DNA from 4 places in the Brevibacillus sp. AF8 genome. Region 4 is predicted to be linked to each of the others. Evidence: riboswitches for the same ligand, from Rfam matches in the RefSeq annotation. Region 4 holds a riboswitch; each other region holds the start of a gene.
What was found. A riboswitch is a leader RNA that binds a small molecule or an ion and turns the genes downstream of it on or off. The one in region 4 is predicted to bind S-adenosylmethionine.
Positions count from the first base shown of each region.

Region 1: it holds a riboswitch for S-adenosylmethionine, as region 4 does, so the genes downstream of both, KB186_RS00540 (aminopeptidase P N-terminal domain-containing protein) here and KB186_RS07200 (homoserine dehydrogenase) in region 4, are expected to answer to the same signal.
Region 2: it holds a riboswitch for S-adenosylmethionine, as region 4 does, so the genes downstream of both, KB186_RS19160 (methionine ABC transporter ATP-binding protein) here and KB186_RS07200 (homoserine dehydrogenase) in region 4, are expected to answer to the same signal.
Region 3: it holds a riboswitch for S-adenosylmethionine, as region 4 does, so the genes downstream of both, KB186_RS21005 (MetQ/NlpA family ABC transporter substrate-binding protein) here and KB186_RS07200 (homoserine dehydrogenase) in region 4, are expected to answer to the same signal.

Region 1 covers NZ_JAGQDN010000001.1:147,726-151,937, forward strand. Annotated here, with positions in the region: gene KB186_RS00525 (FAD/NAD(P)-binding oxidoreductase) at 1-63, shown strand, start outside; gene KB186_RS28220 (hypothetical protein) at 66-188, shown strand; gene KB186_RS00530 (MBL fold metallo-hydrolase) at 216-1,634, shown strand; gene KB186_RS00535 (sulfite exporter TauE/SafE family protein) at 1,665-2,453, shown strand; SAM riboswitch class I at 2,505-2,631, shown strand; gene KB186_RS00540 (aminopeptidase P N-terminal domain-containing protein) at 2,781-4,043, shown strand; gene KB186_RS00545 (helix-turn-helix domain-containing protein) at 4,201-4,212, shown strand, end outside.
Region 2 covers NZ_JAGQDN010000015.1:127,547-131,758, reverse strand. Annotated here, with positions in the region: gene KB186_RS19170 (MetQ/NlpA family ABC transporter substrate-binding protein) at 1-175, opposite strand, end outside; gene KB186_RS19165 (methionine ABC transporter permease) at 236-901, opposite strand; gene KB186_RS19160 (methionine ABC transporter ATP-binding protein) at 902-1,915, opposite strand; SAM riboswitch class I at 2,016-2,132, opposite strand; gene KB186_RS19155 (Ger(x)C family spore germination protein) at 2,240-3,373, opposite strand; gene KB186_RS19150 (GerAB/ArcD/ProY family transporter) at 3,373-4,212, opposite strand, start outside.
Region 3 covers NZ_JAGQDN010000018.1:90,070-94,281, forward strand. Annotated here, with positions in the region: gene KB186_RS20995 (Na-translocating system protein MpsC family protein) at 39-395, opposite strand; gene KB186_RS21000 (hypothetical protein) at 722-1,228, opposite strand; SAM riboswitch class I at 1,523-1,625, shown strand; gene KB186_RS21005 (MetQ/NlpA family ABC transporter substrate-binding protein) at 1,728-2,558, shown strand; gene KB186_RS21010 (methionine ABC transporter ATP-binding protein) at 2,601-3,638, shown strand; gene KB186_RS21015 (methionine ABC transporter permease) at 3,638-4,212, shown strand, end outside.
Region 4 covers NZ_JAGQDN010000003.1:184,351-188,562, reverse strand. Annotated here, with positions in the region: gene KB186_RS07215 (cyclase family protein) at 1-377, shown strand, start outside; gene KB186_RS07210 (DinB family protein) at 395-958, shown strand; cobalamin riboswitch at 984-1,189, shown strand; gene KB186_RS07205 (hypothetical protein) at 1,346-1,483, shown strand; SAM riboswitch class I at 1,579-1,685, shown strand; SAM riboswitch class I at 1,750-1,861, shown strand; gene KB186_RS07200 (homoserine dehydrogenase) at 1,949-3,214, shown strand; gene KB186_RS07195 (CapA family protein) at 3,277-4,212, opposite strand, start outside.

The sequences.
Region 1 (4,212 bases), on a different contig from region 4:
CTGATGAAAAGAGAACTGCTTCCCATCCTTTATTGGAATGGCATGCTTAAAGGATTGATGTAAATGTGGCTGCGCAGGTAGAGTATGGCGTGGCTGTCTTCCAAGAAGCAAAAGTGCGAGCCGAGCGTAAAAGCGAATCTGTTTCCGTGGCGCTTCTCGAAGTTCTCGTGGGAAAATTAAACGAATAAGAGATGTTGTAAAGGGAGGAATGAACCATGTTATTGCGTTACTTTTTTGATGAGAAATTGGCCCATGCATCTTATCTGGTTGGCTGCCAAAAAACCGGGGAGGCGATTGTGATCGATCCTGCCCGTAATCTGGCTCCTTATTTTCAAGTCGCCAAAGAAGAGGGAGTTACCATTGTAGCCGCCACGGAAACCCACATACACGCTGATTTTGTATCTGGTGCCAGGGAATTGGGGGCAGTTCACCAAGCGAAGCTGTTTTTATCCAATGAGGGCGATGAAGACTGGAAATATCAATACTTGGAGGGTTTGAACCATCAGCTTGTCCACGATGGAGATCGTTTTTTTATCGGAAACTTGCTATTTGAAGTTATGCATACGCCTGGCCATACGCCTGAGAGCATCTCCTTCCTTTTGACTGACCATGGAGGGAATGCAGATCGCCCCATCGGGATCTTCACGGGAGATTTCGTCTTTGTCGGCGATATCGGCAGACCGGATTTGCTCGAAAAAGCGGCGGGAATGAAGGGTACGTCCGAGTCAGGTGCACGAGACATGTTCCAGTCCCTCCAAAAATTCAAGCAACTGCCGGATTATATGCAGGTATGGCCAGCTCATGGCGCAGGAAGTGCTTGCGGGAAAGCACTGGGGGCCGTGCCGTCTTCTACCGTCGGCTACGAAAAACTCTTTAACTGGGCGATGTCACACTCTAGTGAAGAGGAATTCGTTCAGGCACTCCTTGATGGACAACCAGAGCCGCCAACGTATTTTGCAGTGATGAAGCGCGTGAATAAGGAAGGCCCTGCTTTGCTCAAGGAACTCCCCGTTGTTCAAGAGTTCAACTCGCTTGAAGCGGTCAAGGAATCGGTGGAAAACGGACAGCTGATCGATACGCGTCCTTTTCAGAAATTTGCGAAGGGGCATCTGGCGGGAACTCTTCACATTCCTTTTAACAAGTCATTTGCCAACTGGGCGGGCTGGATTGTCGATTACAATCGCCCGGTTCACATTCTGGCCAACCCAGATGAGCTGGACGAGATTTTGCAAGCCCTGCATTCCGTAGGGATTGATCATGTCACAGGATATATCGACTGCGGCAAGTTAATAGAAAGGGAAGCGTCTTCGCTCGAGACAATCGAGGAGGTAACACCGCTGGAGATTGCAGATCGCGTGGAAAAAGGAGAGGTTCACGTAGTAGATGTTCGTAATTTGGCTGAGTGGAAGGAAGGACACATTCCGGATGCACAGCACATCATGCTCGGTACACTCGCCGTGCGGCTGGTTGAGATTCCTCGCGAGAAGCCACTTCTTGTACAGTGCCGTTCCGGTGCCCGATCCGCTATTGGCGCCAGCATTCTGAAAGCAAACGGATTCAAAGAAGTGATGAATTTGAGCGGCGGAATATTGAAATGGCAACGAGACGGCTTGGCAGTCGTAGAACTAGGATAAAACGAAGCGAGGAGTTGCAAGGGTGAGCCTATGACTATCGACCTCGTAATCACACTGTTTGTTATCGGTTTCGCGGGATCATTTATCTCTGGTCTCGTCGGGATCGGGGGCTCCATCATCAAGTATCCGATGCTTCTGTACATTCCGCCCGCCCTTGGATTCGTTGCTTACACAGCTCACCAAGTATCCGGAATAAGTGCCGTCCAAGTATTTTTTGCCACCCTGGCTGCTGTTTGGACTCTACGCAAAGATCAGCTTATCCATTACCAGCTCGTTGTGTACATGGGAAGTGCCATTATTGTAGGGAGCTTGCTTGGAGGATATGGAGGAAAATATCTTTCAGCAGATGCCATCAATATCGTCTACGCCATTCTGGCCACCATTGCTGTAATCTTGATGTTCCTGCCAAAAAAGCGAATGGACGAACGTGAACAGACGACCGAGATGATCTTTCATAAGCCAACAGCTGTATTATCCGCTTTGATTGTCGGAGGTGCCTCTGGAATTGTAGGGGCAGCTGGCGCTTTTATTTTGGTTCCCATCATGTTGATCATCCTTAGGATACCGATAAGAGTTGCGATTGCTTCCTCTCTTGCCATCACCTTCCTTTCTTCCATTGGATCGACCATAGGAAAATGGATGGCAGGGGATATATTGTTTTGGCCATCCGTGATCATGGTATTCGCCAGCATCTTGGCAGCGCCGCTCGGTACAAAGGTCAGCAAACGTTTGGACACCCGGATTCTCCAAACCATTCTAGCCTTGTTGATCCTAGCCACGACAATTAAGATTTGGGCCGACATTCTTGCATTTCCATAAATAATAAAGAAAAATAAAAGAATGTTCTATGAAATTACATTTCATAGAACATTCTTATCGAGAGTGGTGGAGGGACTGGCCCGATGAAACCCGGCAACCTTCGTAATCTACGGTGACAAGGAGCAGTTTGCATAAAGCAACTGCTCTTTGTTGAAACTCGTTTCCCAATTGATGAAAGTATCCTAAAATAAAGAAGAAAGGAGGATACTTTCAAACTGAAATCGGCAGAAAATTATCAGACTATACTGAACTTGAAGCGATCAAGAACGCTTTTCACAATCGATATCAATCCGTGAAGAAACTCACGAACGAAGGGGTATCAAACATATGACAAACACCATACATTCAATAGAATTCATCAAGCGCCGTCAAAAACTCGCGGAAAAAATGCCAGACCACAGCGCACTTGTCCTCTTTTCAGGGGTTGTCAAGACACGCAGCAATGACGATAAATATCTGTTTTCACCAAACCGCAACTTCTATTATCTAACGGGCATTTCGCGCAGCAACCTCATTCTCATGATCACAAAACGCGCTGGCATCGTAAACGAAACGCTATTTCTTCAGCGCCCAAATGAGCTGGAAGCGAAATGGACAGGGGCGGTCTTATCCGATCAAGAGGCGAAGGAGCAATCTGGTATTGAACACTTCGACTATCTCGATGAGTGGCTGGAGTCATTTGGAGTCTTTGTGAGGCGCTGCGAAGGCAAGTCCTCACTCTATCTTGACTTGTATCGCTATCAGTGGAGCGACGAGCTGACCCCTGCAGACAATTTTGCCGAAGACGCGCAGAAGAAATACCGGACCCTTCAAATTCACGATGCGGGCCCATGGCTGAAAGAACTGCGTATGTTGAAGAGTTCGGCCGAAATCGAAGAGATCAGACGTGCGATTACGATCACGGATGAAGCAATCCGGCGCATGTGGTCGTATGCACGTCCTGGAATCATGGAATATGAACTAGAGGCGCACTATGATTTCACGTTGAAGTCGCACGGTGTTCGCGAGCTTCCTTATTTACCCATTATTGCTAGTGGCGTCAATGCTACTATCTTGCACTATGAAGCGAATAATCAGCGTGCGGTAGATGGTGACTTGGTCCTCCTCGACCTCGGTGCAGCATCGAATTACTATGCGGCTGATATTTCGCGAACGTTTCCCGTAAATGGTCGCTTTACTGAACGACAGAAAGCGATCTATCAACTCGTGCTCGAAGCAGAAATCAAGACCATCGAAGCAGTGAAGCCTGGTGTCACACTTTCAGAACTCAATGATGTTACGAAACAGGTCCTGACAGATGGTCTGCTACGTCTCGGTCTCATCCAAGACAGCAGTGAGCTCTCCAAATACTACTATCATTCCGTGTCACATCACCTTGGACTGGATACGCACGATTTCTCAGATTACAATGTTGGCTTGCAGCCTGGTATGGTGATCACGATTGAACCAGGTCTGTACATAGAGGAAGAAGCCATTGGGATTCGGATTGAAGATAATGTGTTGGTAACAGCAGAGGGCTGCGAGATACTCTCGTCACAGATCCCGAAGGAAATCGAGGAAGTGGAAATGTTGATTGGGAAAAAGGAATAGCGAAAGCTTAGTGTAACCATAACAAGCTCTGTTATGGTTACTTGCATGTGAACATCTCCTTACAAAAACTAGTAAAACGACAAAGAAATGTCTAATACATCTTCCAAAAAAAACCATTTGATTGTAAAATAAAGTAAAACTAAAAGGGTGATCCAATATGGGGGGACTG
Region 2 (4,212 bases), on a different contig from region 4:
ATTTCAAGATTGCTGCATGTGGAACGGGAGAAGCGCCTACCTTCAATGTTACTTCCTTTTGTCCGCCTTGTGCGCCGCCTTCAGCTGGAGCAGGTGCTGTTTCCGTTTTGCCTCCGCAAGCTGCCAAAGAAAATGCCAATACAGTAGAAAGTACAGATACGACTAGCTTTTTCATGAATGATTTCCCCCTTGCATGTATTTCATCTTATTTTTTGAAAATCTATATGGAAAGATCCTATTTGCGGCTGAATTTCAGAACCAGACGGTCCCCCAGCGATTGTAAGATCTGTACCATCACCAGCAAAATAACAACAGTCACAATCATGACATCGGTTTGGAAACGCTGATAACCGTATCGGATCGCCAAGTCACCCAAACCACCGCCGCCAATTACCCCAGACATTGCCGTGTAGGAGACCAGTGTTACCGTCGTGATCGTAATACCTGCGATCAGACCTGACCTAGACTCTGGCAAAAGGACATTCCAGACGATCTGCCAATTGGAAGCACCCATAGATTGTGCGGCCTCGATCACGCCTTTATCAATCTCACGCAGAGAGGTTTCCACCAAACGTGCGAAAAATGGAGCGGCCCCAAACACGAGCGGCGGAATGGCACCCAGTACACCGAGTGAGGTTCCTACGAGCATTTTCGTCACAGGAATCAGCAAGATCATCAAAATGATAAATGGTACCGAGCGCAATACGTTGACAACGAATGATGCGATCGTATAAAAAGTGCGGTTTTGCAAAAGCTGTCCGCGAGAAGTCAAAAACAGAATGATGCCCAACGGCAAACCAATCAGGACGGTAAACAGGGTGGAAAAGCCAAGCATCGTGAGCGTGTCCATCGTACCTTCGCCGATTTCAGCCCAATCCACATTTTCGAATGTCCAGTCCATTTATATCACCTCTACTTCCAAGCCACGTTGGCGCAGCGTCTCGATGGTCTTTTGATTCTGTGCGACATCGCCTTCCAGCTCGATCACCAACTGACCATACGGCGTATCTTTCATGCGGGAGATTGTTCCCTGCAAAATACTGAACACTGTACCGGTCTCTTGCATCGTTTGGAACAGGATCGGCTGGTACGTTTTTTCTCCGAGGAAGGTGACACGAGCAATCGTGCGGTTCCCCGAGGCTTTTTCGTGCTCGACTGCTTCGCGCAGCTCTGTAGAATCTGCTACTTGTTCCACGAATTCTTGTGTCGTTGGATGCTTCGGACGAAGGAATACATCCAGTACGTTACCCGACTCGACGATCTTTCCTCCATCAATCACGCCGACACGATCACAAATAGAGCGAATGACGTGCATCTCGTGAGTAATCAACACTATGGTCAAGCCCAGCTTGCGGTTAATGTCCAAGAGCAGTCCCAGAATGGAGTTCGTCGTCTGCGGATCGAGAGCCGATGTAGCTTCGTCGCAGAGCAGCACTTTTGGATCATTCGCGAGCGCACGGGCGATCCCGACACGTTGCTTCTGTCCGCCAGACAGCTGGGACGGATATTTGTCCTTATGTGCCTCCAAGCCCACCAGCTTCAGCAGTTCGTTTACTTTCTTATCAATCTCTGCCTTTGGACGCTTTGCCAGCTTGAGCGGAAAAGCGACATTTTCGCCGACTGTCGAAGAAGACAGCAAGTTGAAGTGCTGAAAAATCATGCCGATTGAGCGGCGCTTTTCTTGCAGCTTCCCTTCATCCAGCTTTGTCAAATCGACGCCGTCCACAATAACTTCCCCTGAAGTTGGGCGCTCTAGCAAATTGATGCATCGGATCAATGTACTTTTCCCGGCACCCGAATGTCCAATGATCCCGTAAATTTCGCCTTGCTCTATGGAAAGGTCGATCCCCGTTAACGCTGGGATGGTTTTACCTTGAACTTGATAGCTTTTATGCAAATGACGCAGTTGGATCAACGCATCCACCTCCCGACCATAATCTTGATAAAAATATGAAAACCCCTTTTTCATAAACGAAAAAGGGGCTGCAACGCAATGTATACGTTCGCATCCACCCTTCTCATCTACACAAGATCCAAACAATCCTGTAGGAATTGGCACCGCGACGTTCATTCGAAAATGAACCGGCTGCCGGGCTTCATAGGGCCTGTCCCTCCGCCTCTCTTGATAAGAAAGATATCTACGTATATTATGTTCGTTTTTTCTATTTCTTGATGATACAAAACGGATTATATCCTTTTTGAAAATATCACGTCAATAGTAATAGCAGGAAAAAGTTTTTTAATCCATGACGCCGTTGCGTATTATGGTCGACTTTACGTGAAAGTGAAATGTCGCATCTTTGAACATCTTTCTCCATTCGGCCTGCGTCATATTTGCCTTCCCTCTTCTATTTGAACGATACACGATCCCGAACCCAGCTGGATCGACATTGAGGTCCTGCAATTTGTGGACTACTTTCTGCAGTTCTTTTCCGAGCTCTTCTTCCAGTGCATGTTCCATGATTTTCATCAACCTTGCATTCTCTAGCTTCAGCGGGAGGGTTAATTCCAAAATCCGCGCATTTAATCGGATGTAAATATCAAAGATCGGGGGAGATACTTGGGTCAGCTCGATTTTTGAATGGCTGGAAATCGTATCAAAGACAAGCTGCACACGATCATTTTTACTTCCGTGATTCTTGTGCACCTCGCCAAAAATATGAGCAGGGACAGAAGTATCGTAGCTCCCAATCCTGAATTTCCCATGCATGAGCTTGATTAAAAAGGCTTCCTTTGGTGTGATCCACCCTACATAACGGTCCCCTTGAAATAATGCGATACCCTTGATTTGCAGCTCATTTCCCTTTTTTGCAATAAACGGCATGATCGGGTCGATTCCTTTGTCATAATAAGCTCGAAAAAACTCATGCATGGTGGAAGACGGAATTTTTTCCCCTTCAATATTTTGCTCAATCATACGGTATAGATAGATTCCGATATTCCCTGCTTCAGAATAGGGATACGTTAACATATCATATGTTTCGCCTTCGAATAGGCAAAGATAAACCCTGCTGGAAATAGAGGAATCCCGATACAACGTGTCAATGATACTGCCAAGTCCACGTTTCGCCAATTTTTCACTGTAGAGTGCGACACGAATTTGCCCACCCAATACTCTTTTATCTGATTGTAAATTGATCCGATCCCGAATTCCCTTGCTGGTTTCACCGGTGGCTGAAAAAACTTGTATCTTTTCTTTCGCCTCCGGATTAATGGAGGGCATGATTGCTGTCCCCCGAATGTTTCCATCCTTTAACAGATCATAGCCGACAGACGTGGCAAGTCCTGTCTCATCAAAAATTTGCCGATCTGAACAGCCTGCCAGAACAAGGACACATGAACACCACAAGGCAAAAAGACGCTTGGGCAGCATCAGGCACTCTCTCCTTTGCTGGTTGGTTTCGCCCTTTGCTTTCGTTGCTTCAGCCAGACCATCAGATACAAAAAATAGGGGTACACGTATATAATGTACAGGGTTATATGCGAGTAAATATTCGTGATCCGACTCATCTCCTGCCTGGAAAGCAGCGACAAGGAGGCTACATAAATCACGGGTATAATCCAATACAATGAATGACGTAGATTGAATCCGAACAAGCGCTTGAGACCTCGGGCAGAAGCCCACAAATACAGCATGATATTCGGCAAGATCACGAGAAGCCATAACGAAATGACAACCAGCTCAAACCTTTCCAGAATAGGGAGGTACACCATCTTTTGCATATTGAGTGTCGCCCAGATCGTTCTCATGAGCTGACCCTGACTAAAAAAGACCAGCGCCACAATCATGACTAGCAAATAGATCAGATACGTCACCAGCACCCCCAACTGTACACTTTTTGGTACCCTCTCTTTATTTTGTACATATGGATAGGCAACGTAGAGGATCTCAAAGCCGGCACTGGTCAAAGACATGGCAATCATTCCATTGAAAAGGTTCTCCAGGCTGGTGTCCATGACGGGAAACAAATATTCCCACCTGGCAAATTTCAAGGGGAAATATAACTCAAATATCATCCATATCGTGACCATAAAGGAGAACAATGCATAGCCTGCGATGACTCTTATCCCCCCTACGACTGTGTAAAACGCTAGAAACAGGATGATTCCTGACAGAACCCACGTAGGTAAATTCGGAAACATCCAGGTTTGGACAACTTCAATGTAGGTGCGTAAAATGACTCCAGCCGACACAAAAAAATAGGTCAAATA
Region 3 (4,212 bases), on a different contig from region 4:
CTTAAGATAGATCAAAAGAGAAAATCCGAACGATTGCGTCAGGTATTCAGTTCTGATTCAGCTAAAATAACATTCGTGATCGCCCACTGCGTAGGCGCATCATAGTCCCTCAGCACGGCTTCCAACGGCAACCCCATCTCTTCTTCCAGTCGTTCTCTCAGTTTCTTCTTATAAAGAAGGGACATGCGAAAATCGACTTCGAGCTTGAGGGCCGGCGCTTCTCCTTCCAACGCTTGTGAGCGCGGAGAGCGACGATGCTTGGCTTGGAACGTAATCATCTGGTTTTCAATCGTGACTCGGAGCAAAGTCGTTCCAAATCCGAACAACTCTTTTGCTATCTCATTATAGATGGCAGACAGCTTTTTTCTGGTTTCATTGGAGTCCACGAGAGTCATGTCATCACCTGCGATAGCTGGCATAGAGTTCATTCGCTCTCATTATACAAATGATTTCCCGATTCTTCAATAGAATATTCGTATTTAGATCAATTTCATATAATTGCGTGAATTGATCTACCGGGATTTACCGGACAGGGGACTATGCGATACCTTCTGCCCCTCCCCCCTTTCAGGGTGGGCAGTTCTCTCGTGGTCTGTCAGAAAATTAAATTTCAGATTTTTCTATCCCCACTTGGAGGCGAGTACAACGCCAAAAAAAACATCTCGATTCACCATAAACAGTGAACCGAGATGTTTTTTCGTTTTTGGTATTTTGTTATGTGTTACAGCTCATTCTGGTGTTGTGCTATTTTAACTGCAACTTTACCTTCCATGTTCTCATCTGACGAAAGCGAAACTGTATGCGAACCAGTTCCCCAAGGCGAGCTACTTATTTCAAATTTTTGATTACCATAAGGTGGTACTCTAAAGAACATTTTCTGACTACCGGATGAATCAGTAACGGACACTTTGATCTCGTAGGTTCCACTATTATATACCCACACTTTAACCCAACCATAGCCCTCTGGAATATTAAAATTTTTGGAATCCGTTTTGGCATTCTTAATTGGAACGTCGTCAATCGGTCTTTCAGATCCCATAGGTTCCAATAACTTCATAAAAGATTTTGCGGAAGTATCCGGATATTTAACCTGATTAACCTTAACGTGACTCTCCGGATATTTTTCTTTTACAACTGCATCATGTGATGATGCCATAGCACTAGATCCAATAGATAGACTGCTAAGTAAAAGAGCTGCTGCAATTGTACCTTTAACAGATCTTTTCATAATAATCCTCCATCACTAGTAATTTGGAATTATCTTCCTATTAAGTATATTACATGGCAATAAATGGAAAATCAATAATTAATATGGAAAATATTCAAAAAATGACAGACTCTCATCCCGCCCGATTGGTGGTTGTACAGGAGTAATGCGAAAGGAAGGTAGAATCACCACATTTTTCGCAAATATCACATTCATTTGAAAAAAACTTTGACATCCACGTTGGTGCAAGATATAATCCAACTATTCGAATAAGGATTAGCGATTTTATCTTTCGTTAAAATTTCATAGCACATTCTCTTATGAAGAGAGGTTGAGGGACTGGCCCTATGACACCTCGGCAACCTATCGCAAACGATATGGTGCCAAATCCAGCGGAATTTATTCCGACAGATAAGAGAGGTATTGTTGCAGTGTGTTTACATACTCGCAGTTTTCGCCTCTTCTGTCGGAAGAGGCTTTTTTCGTTTCCATCTTACATCCAGAGAAAAGGGGTATTTTCATGAAAAAGACTGGTCTACTGCTCACTACACTGCTGCTCGCTGCATCGCTCGTAACGGCTTGCGGTGGTAAACAAGAAGCTGCGCCTGCTAACGGTGGCACTGCTGCTGAACAAACCTCACTCAAGGTCGGCGTCACTGGCGGCCCGCACGAAGAGATTCTCAACAAAGTAAAAGAAGTCGCCAAAGGCAAAGGACTCGACGTCGAAGTCGTCGTTTTCAACGATTACGTACAGCCGAACCAAGCTCTCGATAAAGGAAATCTCGATGTAAACAGCTTCCAAACCATTCCGTTCTTGGCGAAGTTCAATCAGGATCACAAAACAAAGATCGTCGAGGTCGGAAAAACCGTGACGTATCCAATGGGTCTTTACTCCACCAAGCATAAAAAAGTCGAGGATATCCCGGCAGGCGGTGTTGTCGGCATTCAAAACGACCCGACCAACCGAGCACGCGCATTGCTGCTCTATCAGGCAGCTGGCTTGATTAAGCTCAAGGATGGCGTGGGTGACAACGCAACACCATTGGACATCGTGGAAAATCCGAAAAATTTGCAATTCAAAGAGCTGGAGGCTGCTTTCCTGGCACGCTCGCTGAATAACGTAGAGGTTGCTTCGATTAATACGAATTTCGCAATGGAAGCTGGCTACTCTCCGAAAAAAGACGCGATCTTCGCTGAGAAGGCTGACTCTCCGTACGTGAACATCTTGGCAGTCAACGAAACCAACAAAGACAACCCTGCCGTCAAAAAGCTGGTGGACATCTACCGCTCGGAAGAAGTGAAAAAATTCATCGACGAGCGTTTTGAAGGAGCTGTACTGCCGTCCTGGTAAGATCGACGCCAGGAACATCAAGAACAACAAGGAGAACTCGTTATGATACAGCTAACCGATATTCATAAGTCGTATCAAGTAGGAAACAAGCAGGTAAAAGCATTGAAGGGCGTATCCCTGCAGGTGGAAAAAGGGCAAATCTACGGGGTGATCGGCTTTAGCGGAGCGGGGAAAAGCACCCTGCTCCGTACCATCAACCTGTTGGAGAAGCCAACTAGCGGTTCTGTGATCGTCAATGGCCAGAACATGCTGACCCTCAAGGAAAAAGAGCTGCGGCAAGCTCGCAAAAAGATCGGGATTATTTTTCAACACTTCAACCTGCTCTCTTCCTATAATGTCTTTGACAATGTGGCGGAAATCTTGCGGATGAATCGCGTCCCCAAAGATGTCATTAAGCGCAAGGTAGAAGACCTTCTCGGCTTGGTTGGCTTGTCTGATAAAGCAAATGCTTATCCTTCTCAGCTATCCGGTGGACAAAAGCAACGGGTGGGCATCGCTCGTGCGCTTGCGACTGATCCGGAAATCCTGCTCTGCGACGAAGCGACTTCCGCTCTCGACCCGCAGACGACCGAATCGATTCTCGAGCTGTTGCTCGACATCAATCGAAAGTTTAACCTGACTATCGTGCTGATTACACATGAAATGCAGGTCATCAAAAAAATCTGCGACCAGGTAGCTATCATAGAAAACGGTGTCGTCATCGAGCAAGGCTCTGTTCTGGATGTGTTCAGCAATCCGCAAGAGCAAACGACCCGCAATTTTATCAAAACGGTTTTTGACGATCAGGTACCACAGGAGATTTTGTCCAAGATAAAAGAAACCGGACCCGTTTCCAAAATTGTTCGCGTTGCCTTTCGCGGAGATGCCGCTCTCGATCCAGTTCTAGGCACCTTGTCCGCACACTTTCCGATTAGCACCAATCTGTTGTACGGCTCGATTACGACCATTAAGGGAACGGCGCTCGGCATTTTGCTATTGCACATTTCTGGTGAAGACCAGCCCATTCAAGACGGCATTCGCTTCTTGCGGGAATCCGTCTACCGCGTAGATATTGTGTCACCAGAGGAGGTGCGGAGCTAATGGAGCGTCTGATTGAAATGATTCCGGTATTCGGGCAATCCCTGCAAGAGACTGTCATCATGGTCGGGTTTTCGTTGTTCATTGCGACATTGATCGGGATTCCGCTCGGGATTTTGTTGGTCATCACACAGGCGAATCACCTTTTCCCGAACAAGATCATCTATCACACCCTGAATACGCTCATCAACATTGTGCGTTCACTGCCTTTTATTATTCTTATGGTTGCGATCATTCCTTTTACGGAGTTGATCGTGGGCACCTCGATTGGGATTGAGGGAGCCATTGTGCCGCTCATCGTCTATACGACACCTTACATCTCACGCCTGATGGAAACGGCCCTGCATGACGTAGATCGCGGCGTGATCGAAGCGTACCAAGCGATGGGCGCATCCCGGACGCAGATTATTTTTCGCATCATGCTGCGTGAAGCACGACCTGGCATCGTCCTCTGCCTGACGATTGCGACCATCGGTTTGATCGGTGCCACTGCTATGGCGGGCGCAGTCGGTGCCGGTGGATTGGGCGATCTCGCCTTGCGCTACGGCTACCAGCAATGGGACATCGAAGTCATGAT
Region 4 (4,212 bases):
GCGCTGACTTGGAGAGATTCGATCTTGCGCGAGGAGATTTTGTCCTGTTTAAAACGAAAAACTCTTTTGAAGAGGCGTTCTCTTTTGAATTCATCTTTCTGTCAGAGGAAGGTGCAGAATATGTAAGTGAGCTGGGGGTGCGGGGCATTGGCACTGATGCACTTGGAATCGAACGTAGCCAGGAGGGTCACCCCACACATAAAAAGCTGTTTGCAGCGGGAGTCATTGTCATAGAAGGCTTGCGGCTAGCAGAGGTCCCACCAGGCGAGTACTTTCTGGTAGCTGCCCCACTCAAGCTGATTGGCACCGATGCAGCCCCGGCAAGGGTCCTATTGTTTGAAGGTTTACATAGCAATTTGTCTATCGAAACTGAATGACGAGGAGTGGGAAACGTATGCTCAGACGACCAGAGCGGGATGAATACGCTGCTTATTTTGACTATTATATTGGACTTGTACCGGAGGGGGAGCTGCAAACGATCCTCACACAACAAGGAGAGAGGCAAGTCGCATTATTTTCCTCACTTGCGCCCGAGCAAATTGATTATCGGTATGCACCAGGCAAATGGACGGTAAAAGAGGTTTTGGGTCATCTCATCGATACAGAACGCATCATGAGCTATCGCTTGTTGAGAATTGCGAGAGGAGATCAGACACCCCTCGTCGGTTTTGATGAGAATGCTTTTGTTGAACACGGGGGCTTTCAACTAAGAGACCTCTCAGATTTATTGGAAGAGTACAAGGCTGTTCGTGCTTCCACCATCGCGCAGGTCCGCGGAATCTCTCCGGAAGCATGGACGCGTACAGGACTTGCCAACGGAAACAAACTATCTGCAAAGACATTGGCCTACGTGATTGCTGGACATGAAGCTCACCACACTACCATTTTGAAAGAGCGGTATTTGGGGAAGGAATGGCAACTGGCCCACGAACAAGGTTCGCAATACACGGAAAAATAACTGAGGAGAGTAGCAAGAAAAGACAATTTCATAGGTGGAAACAGGTTCCTTAGGGCGTTACCAATTCGCCCCAAGGATAATAGGGAAGCTCGGTGCAAATCCGACACGGTCCCGCCACTGTAAGAGGGGAGTCAGCGTCCAACAAGCCACTGGTCTATCCAAATAGACGGGGAAGGCGACGCTAGACGATGAACCCATAGTCAGGAGACCTGCCTGTTTCGACAACACTGATAGACCTACGGGAGATAGGGAGGTGTTAGAGATGGCTTGCGAAAAACAGCGAGTGGACAAGTACGTCCCTCCTTTTCTGGCATTTTCTAACGATCGTCACGGTCGAGCGGAAAATGCTTTTTTTATTTTGGGCAGGATAAAAGAAGAGGAGGGCGTATGATGATTCAAGTTTTTATTTGCCAATGGTGCGGATATGTTGAGGAAAAGGAGCTGCCTGAGGACTGCCACGAGGGCGTGTTTCATTGCACTTGCTGCAGTATGGAAGAGGTAGAAAGCCTGTTCACCTACAACTGAAAGCTTTGCCAAAATCAGCTTGCAATCAGAAAAGAAAGAATTTTGTTGACGCTTGCCTTGGAATTTCTTAGAATAAAGCTCAACAGCATAAATGGTTCTTATCCAGAGAGGTGGAGGGTCTGGCCCGATGAAGCCCGGCAACCGTTGCATATAGCGACAAGGTGCCAATTCCTGCGAGACGTTTCGTCTCGAAAGATAAGAAGCGGGTTACTCCATTGGTAGATGAACCTTCTTCTTAGCGAAGAAGGTTTTTTAATTTCATATTTTCTTTATCCAGAGAGGTGGAGGGACTGGCCCGATGAAGCCCGGCAACCGTCACGCATATTTTGTGACAAGGTGCCAATTCCTGCAGGACATATACGTCCTGGGAGATAAGGAGGGGGAGCATTAGCTACTTACAAGCCTTCTTCTTATCGAAGATGGCTTTTTCTTTTTATCCAAAATTCGGGGTATGGGGTGGTTAGAATGAGTGCAGAAGTGGTACGCGTAGGATTATTGGGATTGGGGACAGTGGGTGGAGGCGTAATCAAAACGATTCGCTCGCAACAGGAGAAGCTGGCTACTCGTCTGGGTAAACGAATTGAAATCGTCAAGGCATTGGTGCGTGACTCGGAAAAAGAGCGGGCGGTTCATGTCGACCCGGCTTTATTGACAACAGATTTTGAGGATGTATTGAGAAGCGATGTGGATATCGTGGTGGAGGTCATGGGTGGTGTAGAACCTACCTATGACTACGTTCGTGCTTTGATCAAAAAGGGCTGCCATGTGGTAACTGCCAACAAAGAGCTCCTGGCGAAAAAAGGAACAGAGCTAGTCGATTTGGCAAATCAGCATCAAGTGCATCTTGCCTATGAAGCGAGTGTGGCAGGGGGCATCCCGATCTTGAGTGTGCTGAGGCAGTTCCTTCGCACGAATGATATCCAAGGTGTTCGCGGTATTCTCAACGGAACAACGAACTTCATCTTGACGAAAATGGAAGCAGAGCAGCTCTCATATCAGGAGGTGCTCAAGCAAGCGCAGGAGCTGGGCTATGCGGAAGCAGACCCTCGTTCGGATGTAGAAGGCTTCGATGCTATGTACAAATTGTATATCTTGGCACAGCTTGTTTACGGAGAATCGCTGCCTTTAGCGGATGTTGTTCGTAAAGGAATTGCAGATTTGTCAGCAGGTCACATTCGGATTGCAAGCGAGCTGGGGTATCGGATCAAGCTGATCGCACAGGCCTATCAAGCTGAGAAAGGAATTCGCCTATCTGTTGAACCAACCATGCTTCCGCTGAGCCATCCGTTGGCGCAAATCCACGACGCATTTAATGCTGTCCAGCTATCCGGCAACATCGTGGGAGACTTGCTGTTTACAGGAAGAGGGGCGGGAGAGCTTCCTACAGCAAGTGCAGTCGTGGAGGATTTGGCCTATTTATTGACACAGCCATTCACGCCGCATCCTACCTGGAAAGAAAAAACGGCTGACAAAGCTGGAGCTACATCGGACTCGGCAGAACACGTCCTGTGTTATCTTGAGGGCTCATGTCATACTGCGACGCCAGACCGAGTCTTGCATTTCCTTCAGCAGGCAGGAGTGAACGTACATAAGCTAAAAGTCCAATTCGATTTGGGTGGCGTCTTGCGCGCAGGCTTGATCGTGACAGGAATCAGTGAAGAGCATGAGTCTTTGTTGAAAAATGATTTTGGCTTAGAAGTGCGCTGCTTCCCTGTTCTTGAATCTGCGTAAGGAAGAGGAATCATATGAAGAAAAGCCGTATTTCTAGGTATCTGGAAACACGGCTTCTTTTGTCAGGGGGCAGTCTCCACTGCTTTAGCACGTGGCTGCACACGCCCGTCACTTTGAATGTCGACACTCTCAGAAATGGATTCGATGCGTTTTAGCAGGGCAGCGCCATTGCTTTCATTCATGGGTACGGCTTGTCCCAATTCTGCGTGAAACGGAAGCATCGTCAGTTCACAATCGCCGCTTTTCGTACAGCTTGCTTGCAGGACCATCGTTTCCCAAGTCTTGGGTTCGTTTGACCGTGTAAAAATGAAATTGCCAAGACTGTACGCAATCCATTTGTCGTTGTATCGTTCAAAGCCTTGAAGTACGTGGGGATGACCGCCGACAATCAAATCTGCACCAGCATCGATGTAGGCACGGGACAGCTCTTTTTGATGATCGACAGGATAGTCGGAGCGTTCCTTGCCCCAGTGTGCAATCACCACGACGAGATCAGCTTGGCTGTTCGCATCCTGGATCGCTTTCACTGCCAGTGTAGGATCATAGGAAGCGGCCATACCTGGCTGGGAATCTCCTGCAAACCAGCTCGTTTCGGGAATGACCCTGCTGAAGCCGAGAATCGCGATCTTGATGCCGTTCTTTTCTATGAATACAGGTGAATAGGCACGGCTGGCATCTTTACCGGCGCCGACGTATTCAATCCGGTTTTCGTCCAAAGCGTCAAAAGTATCCAACAATCCTGGAACCCCTTGGTCCATGGAGTGGTTATTGGCGAGATTCACCACATCAATCCCCGCGTTTTTCATGGCAGGAACAGCAAGTGGCGATGATTTGTAGACATACTCCTTGTTTTGAGCGGCAACACCTGTGACGGTGATAGGCGTCTCCAAATTGGCAATGGTGATATCATCTTGCAAAAAGAGCGAGCTTACATGTTTATATGGGTAGTCATAGCTGTTTGCGAGTAAGGTTTTCTCAACATTTCCTGACATCATGAT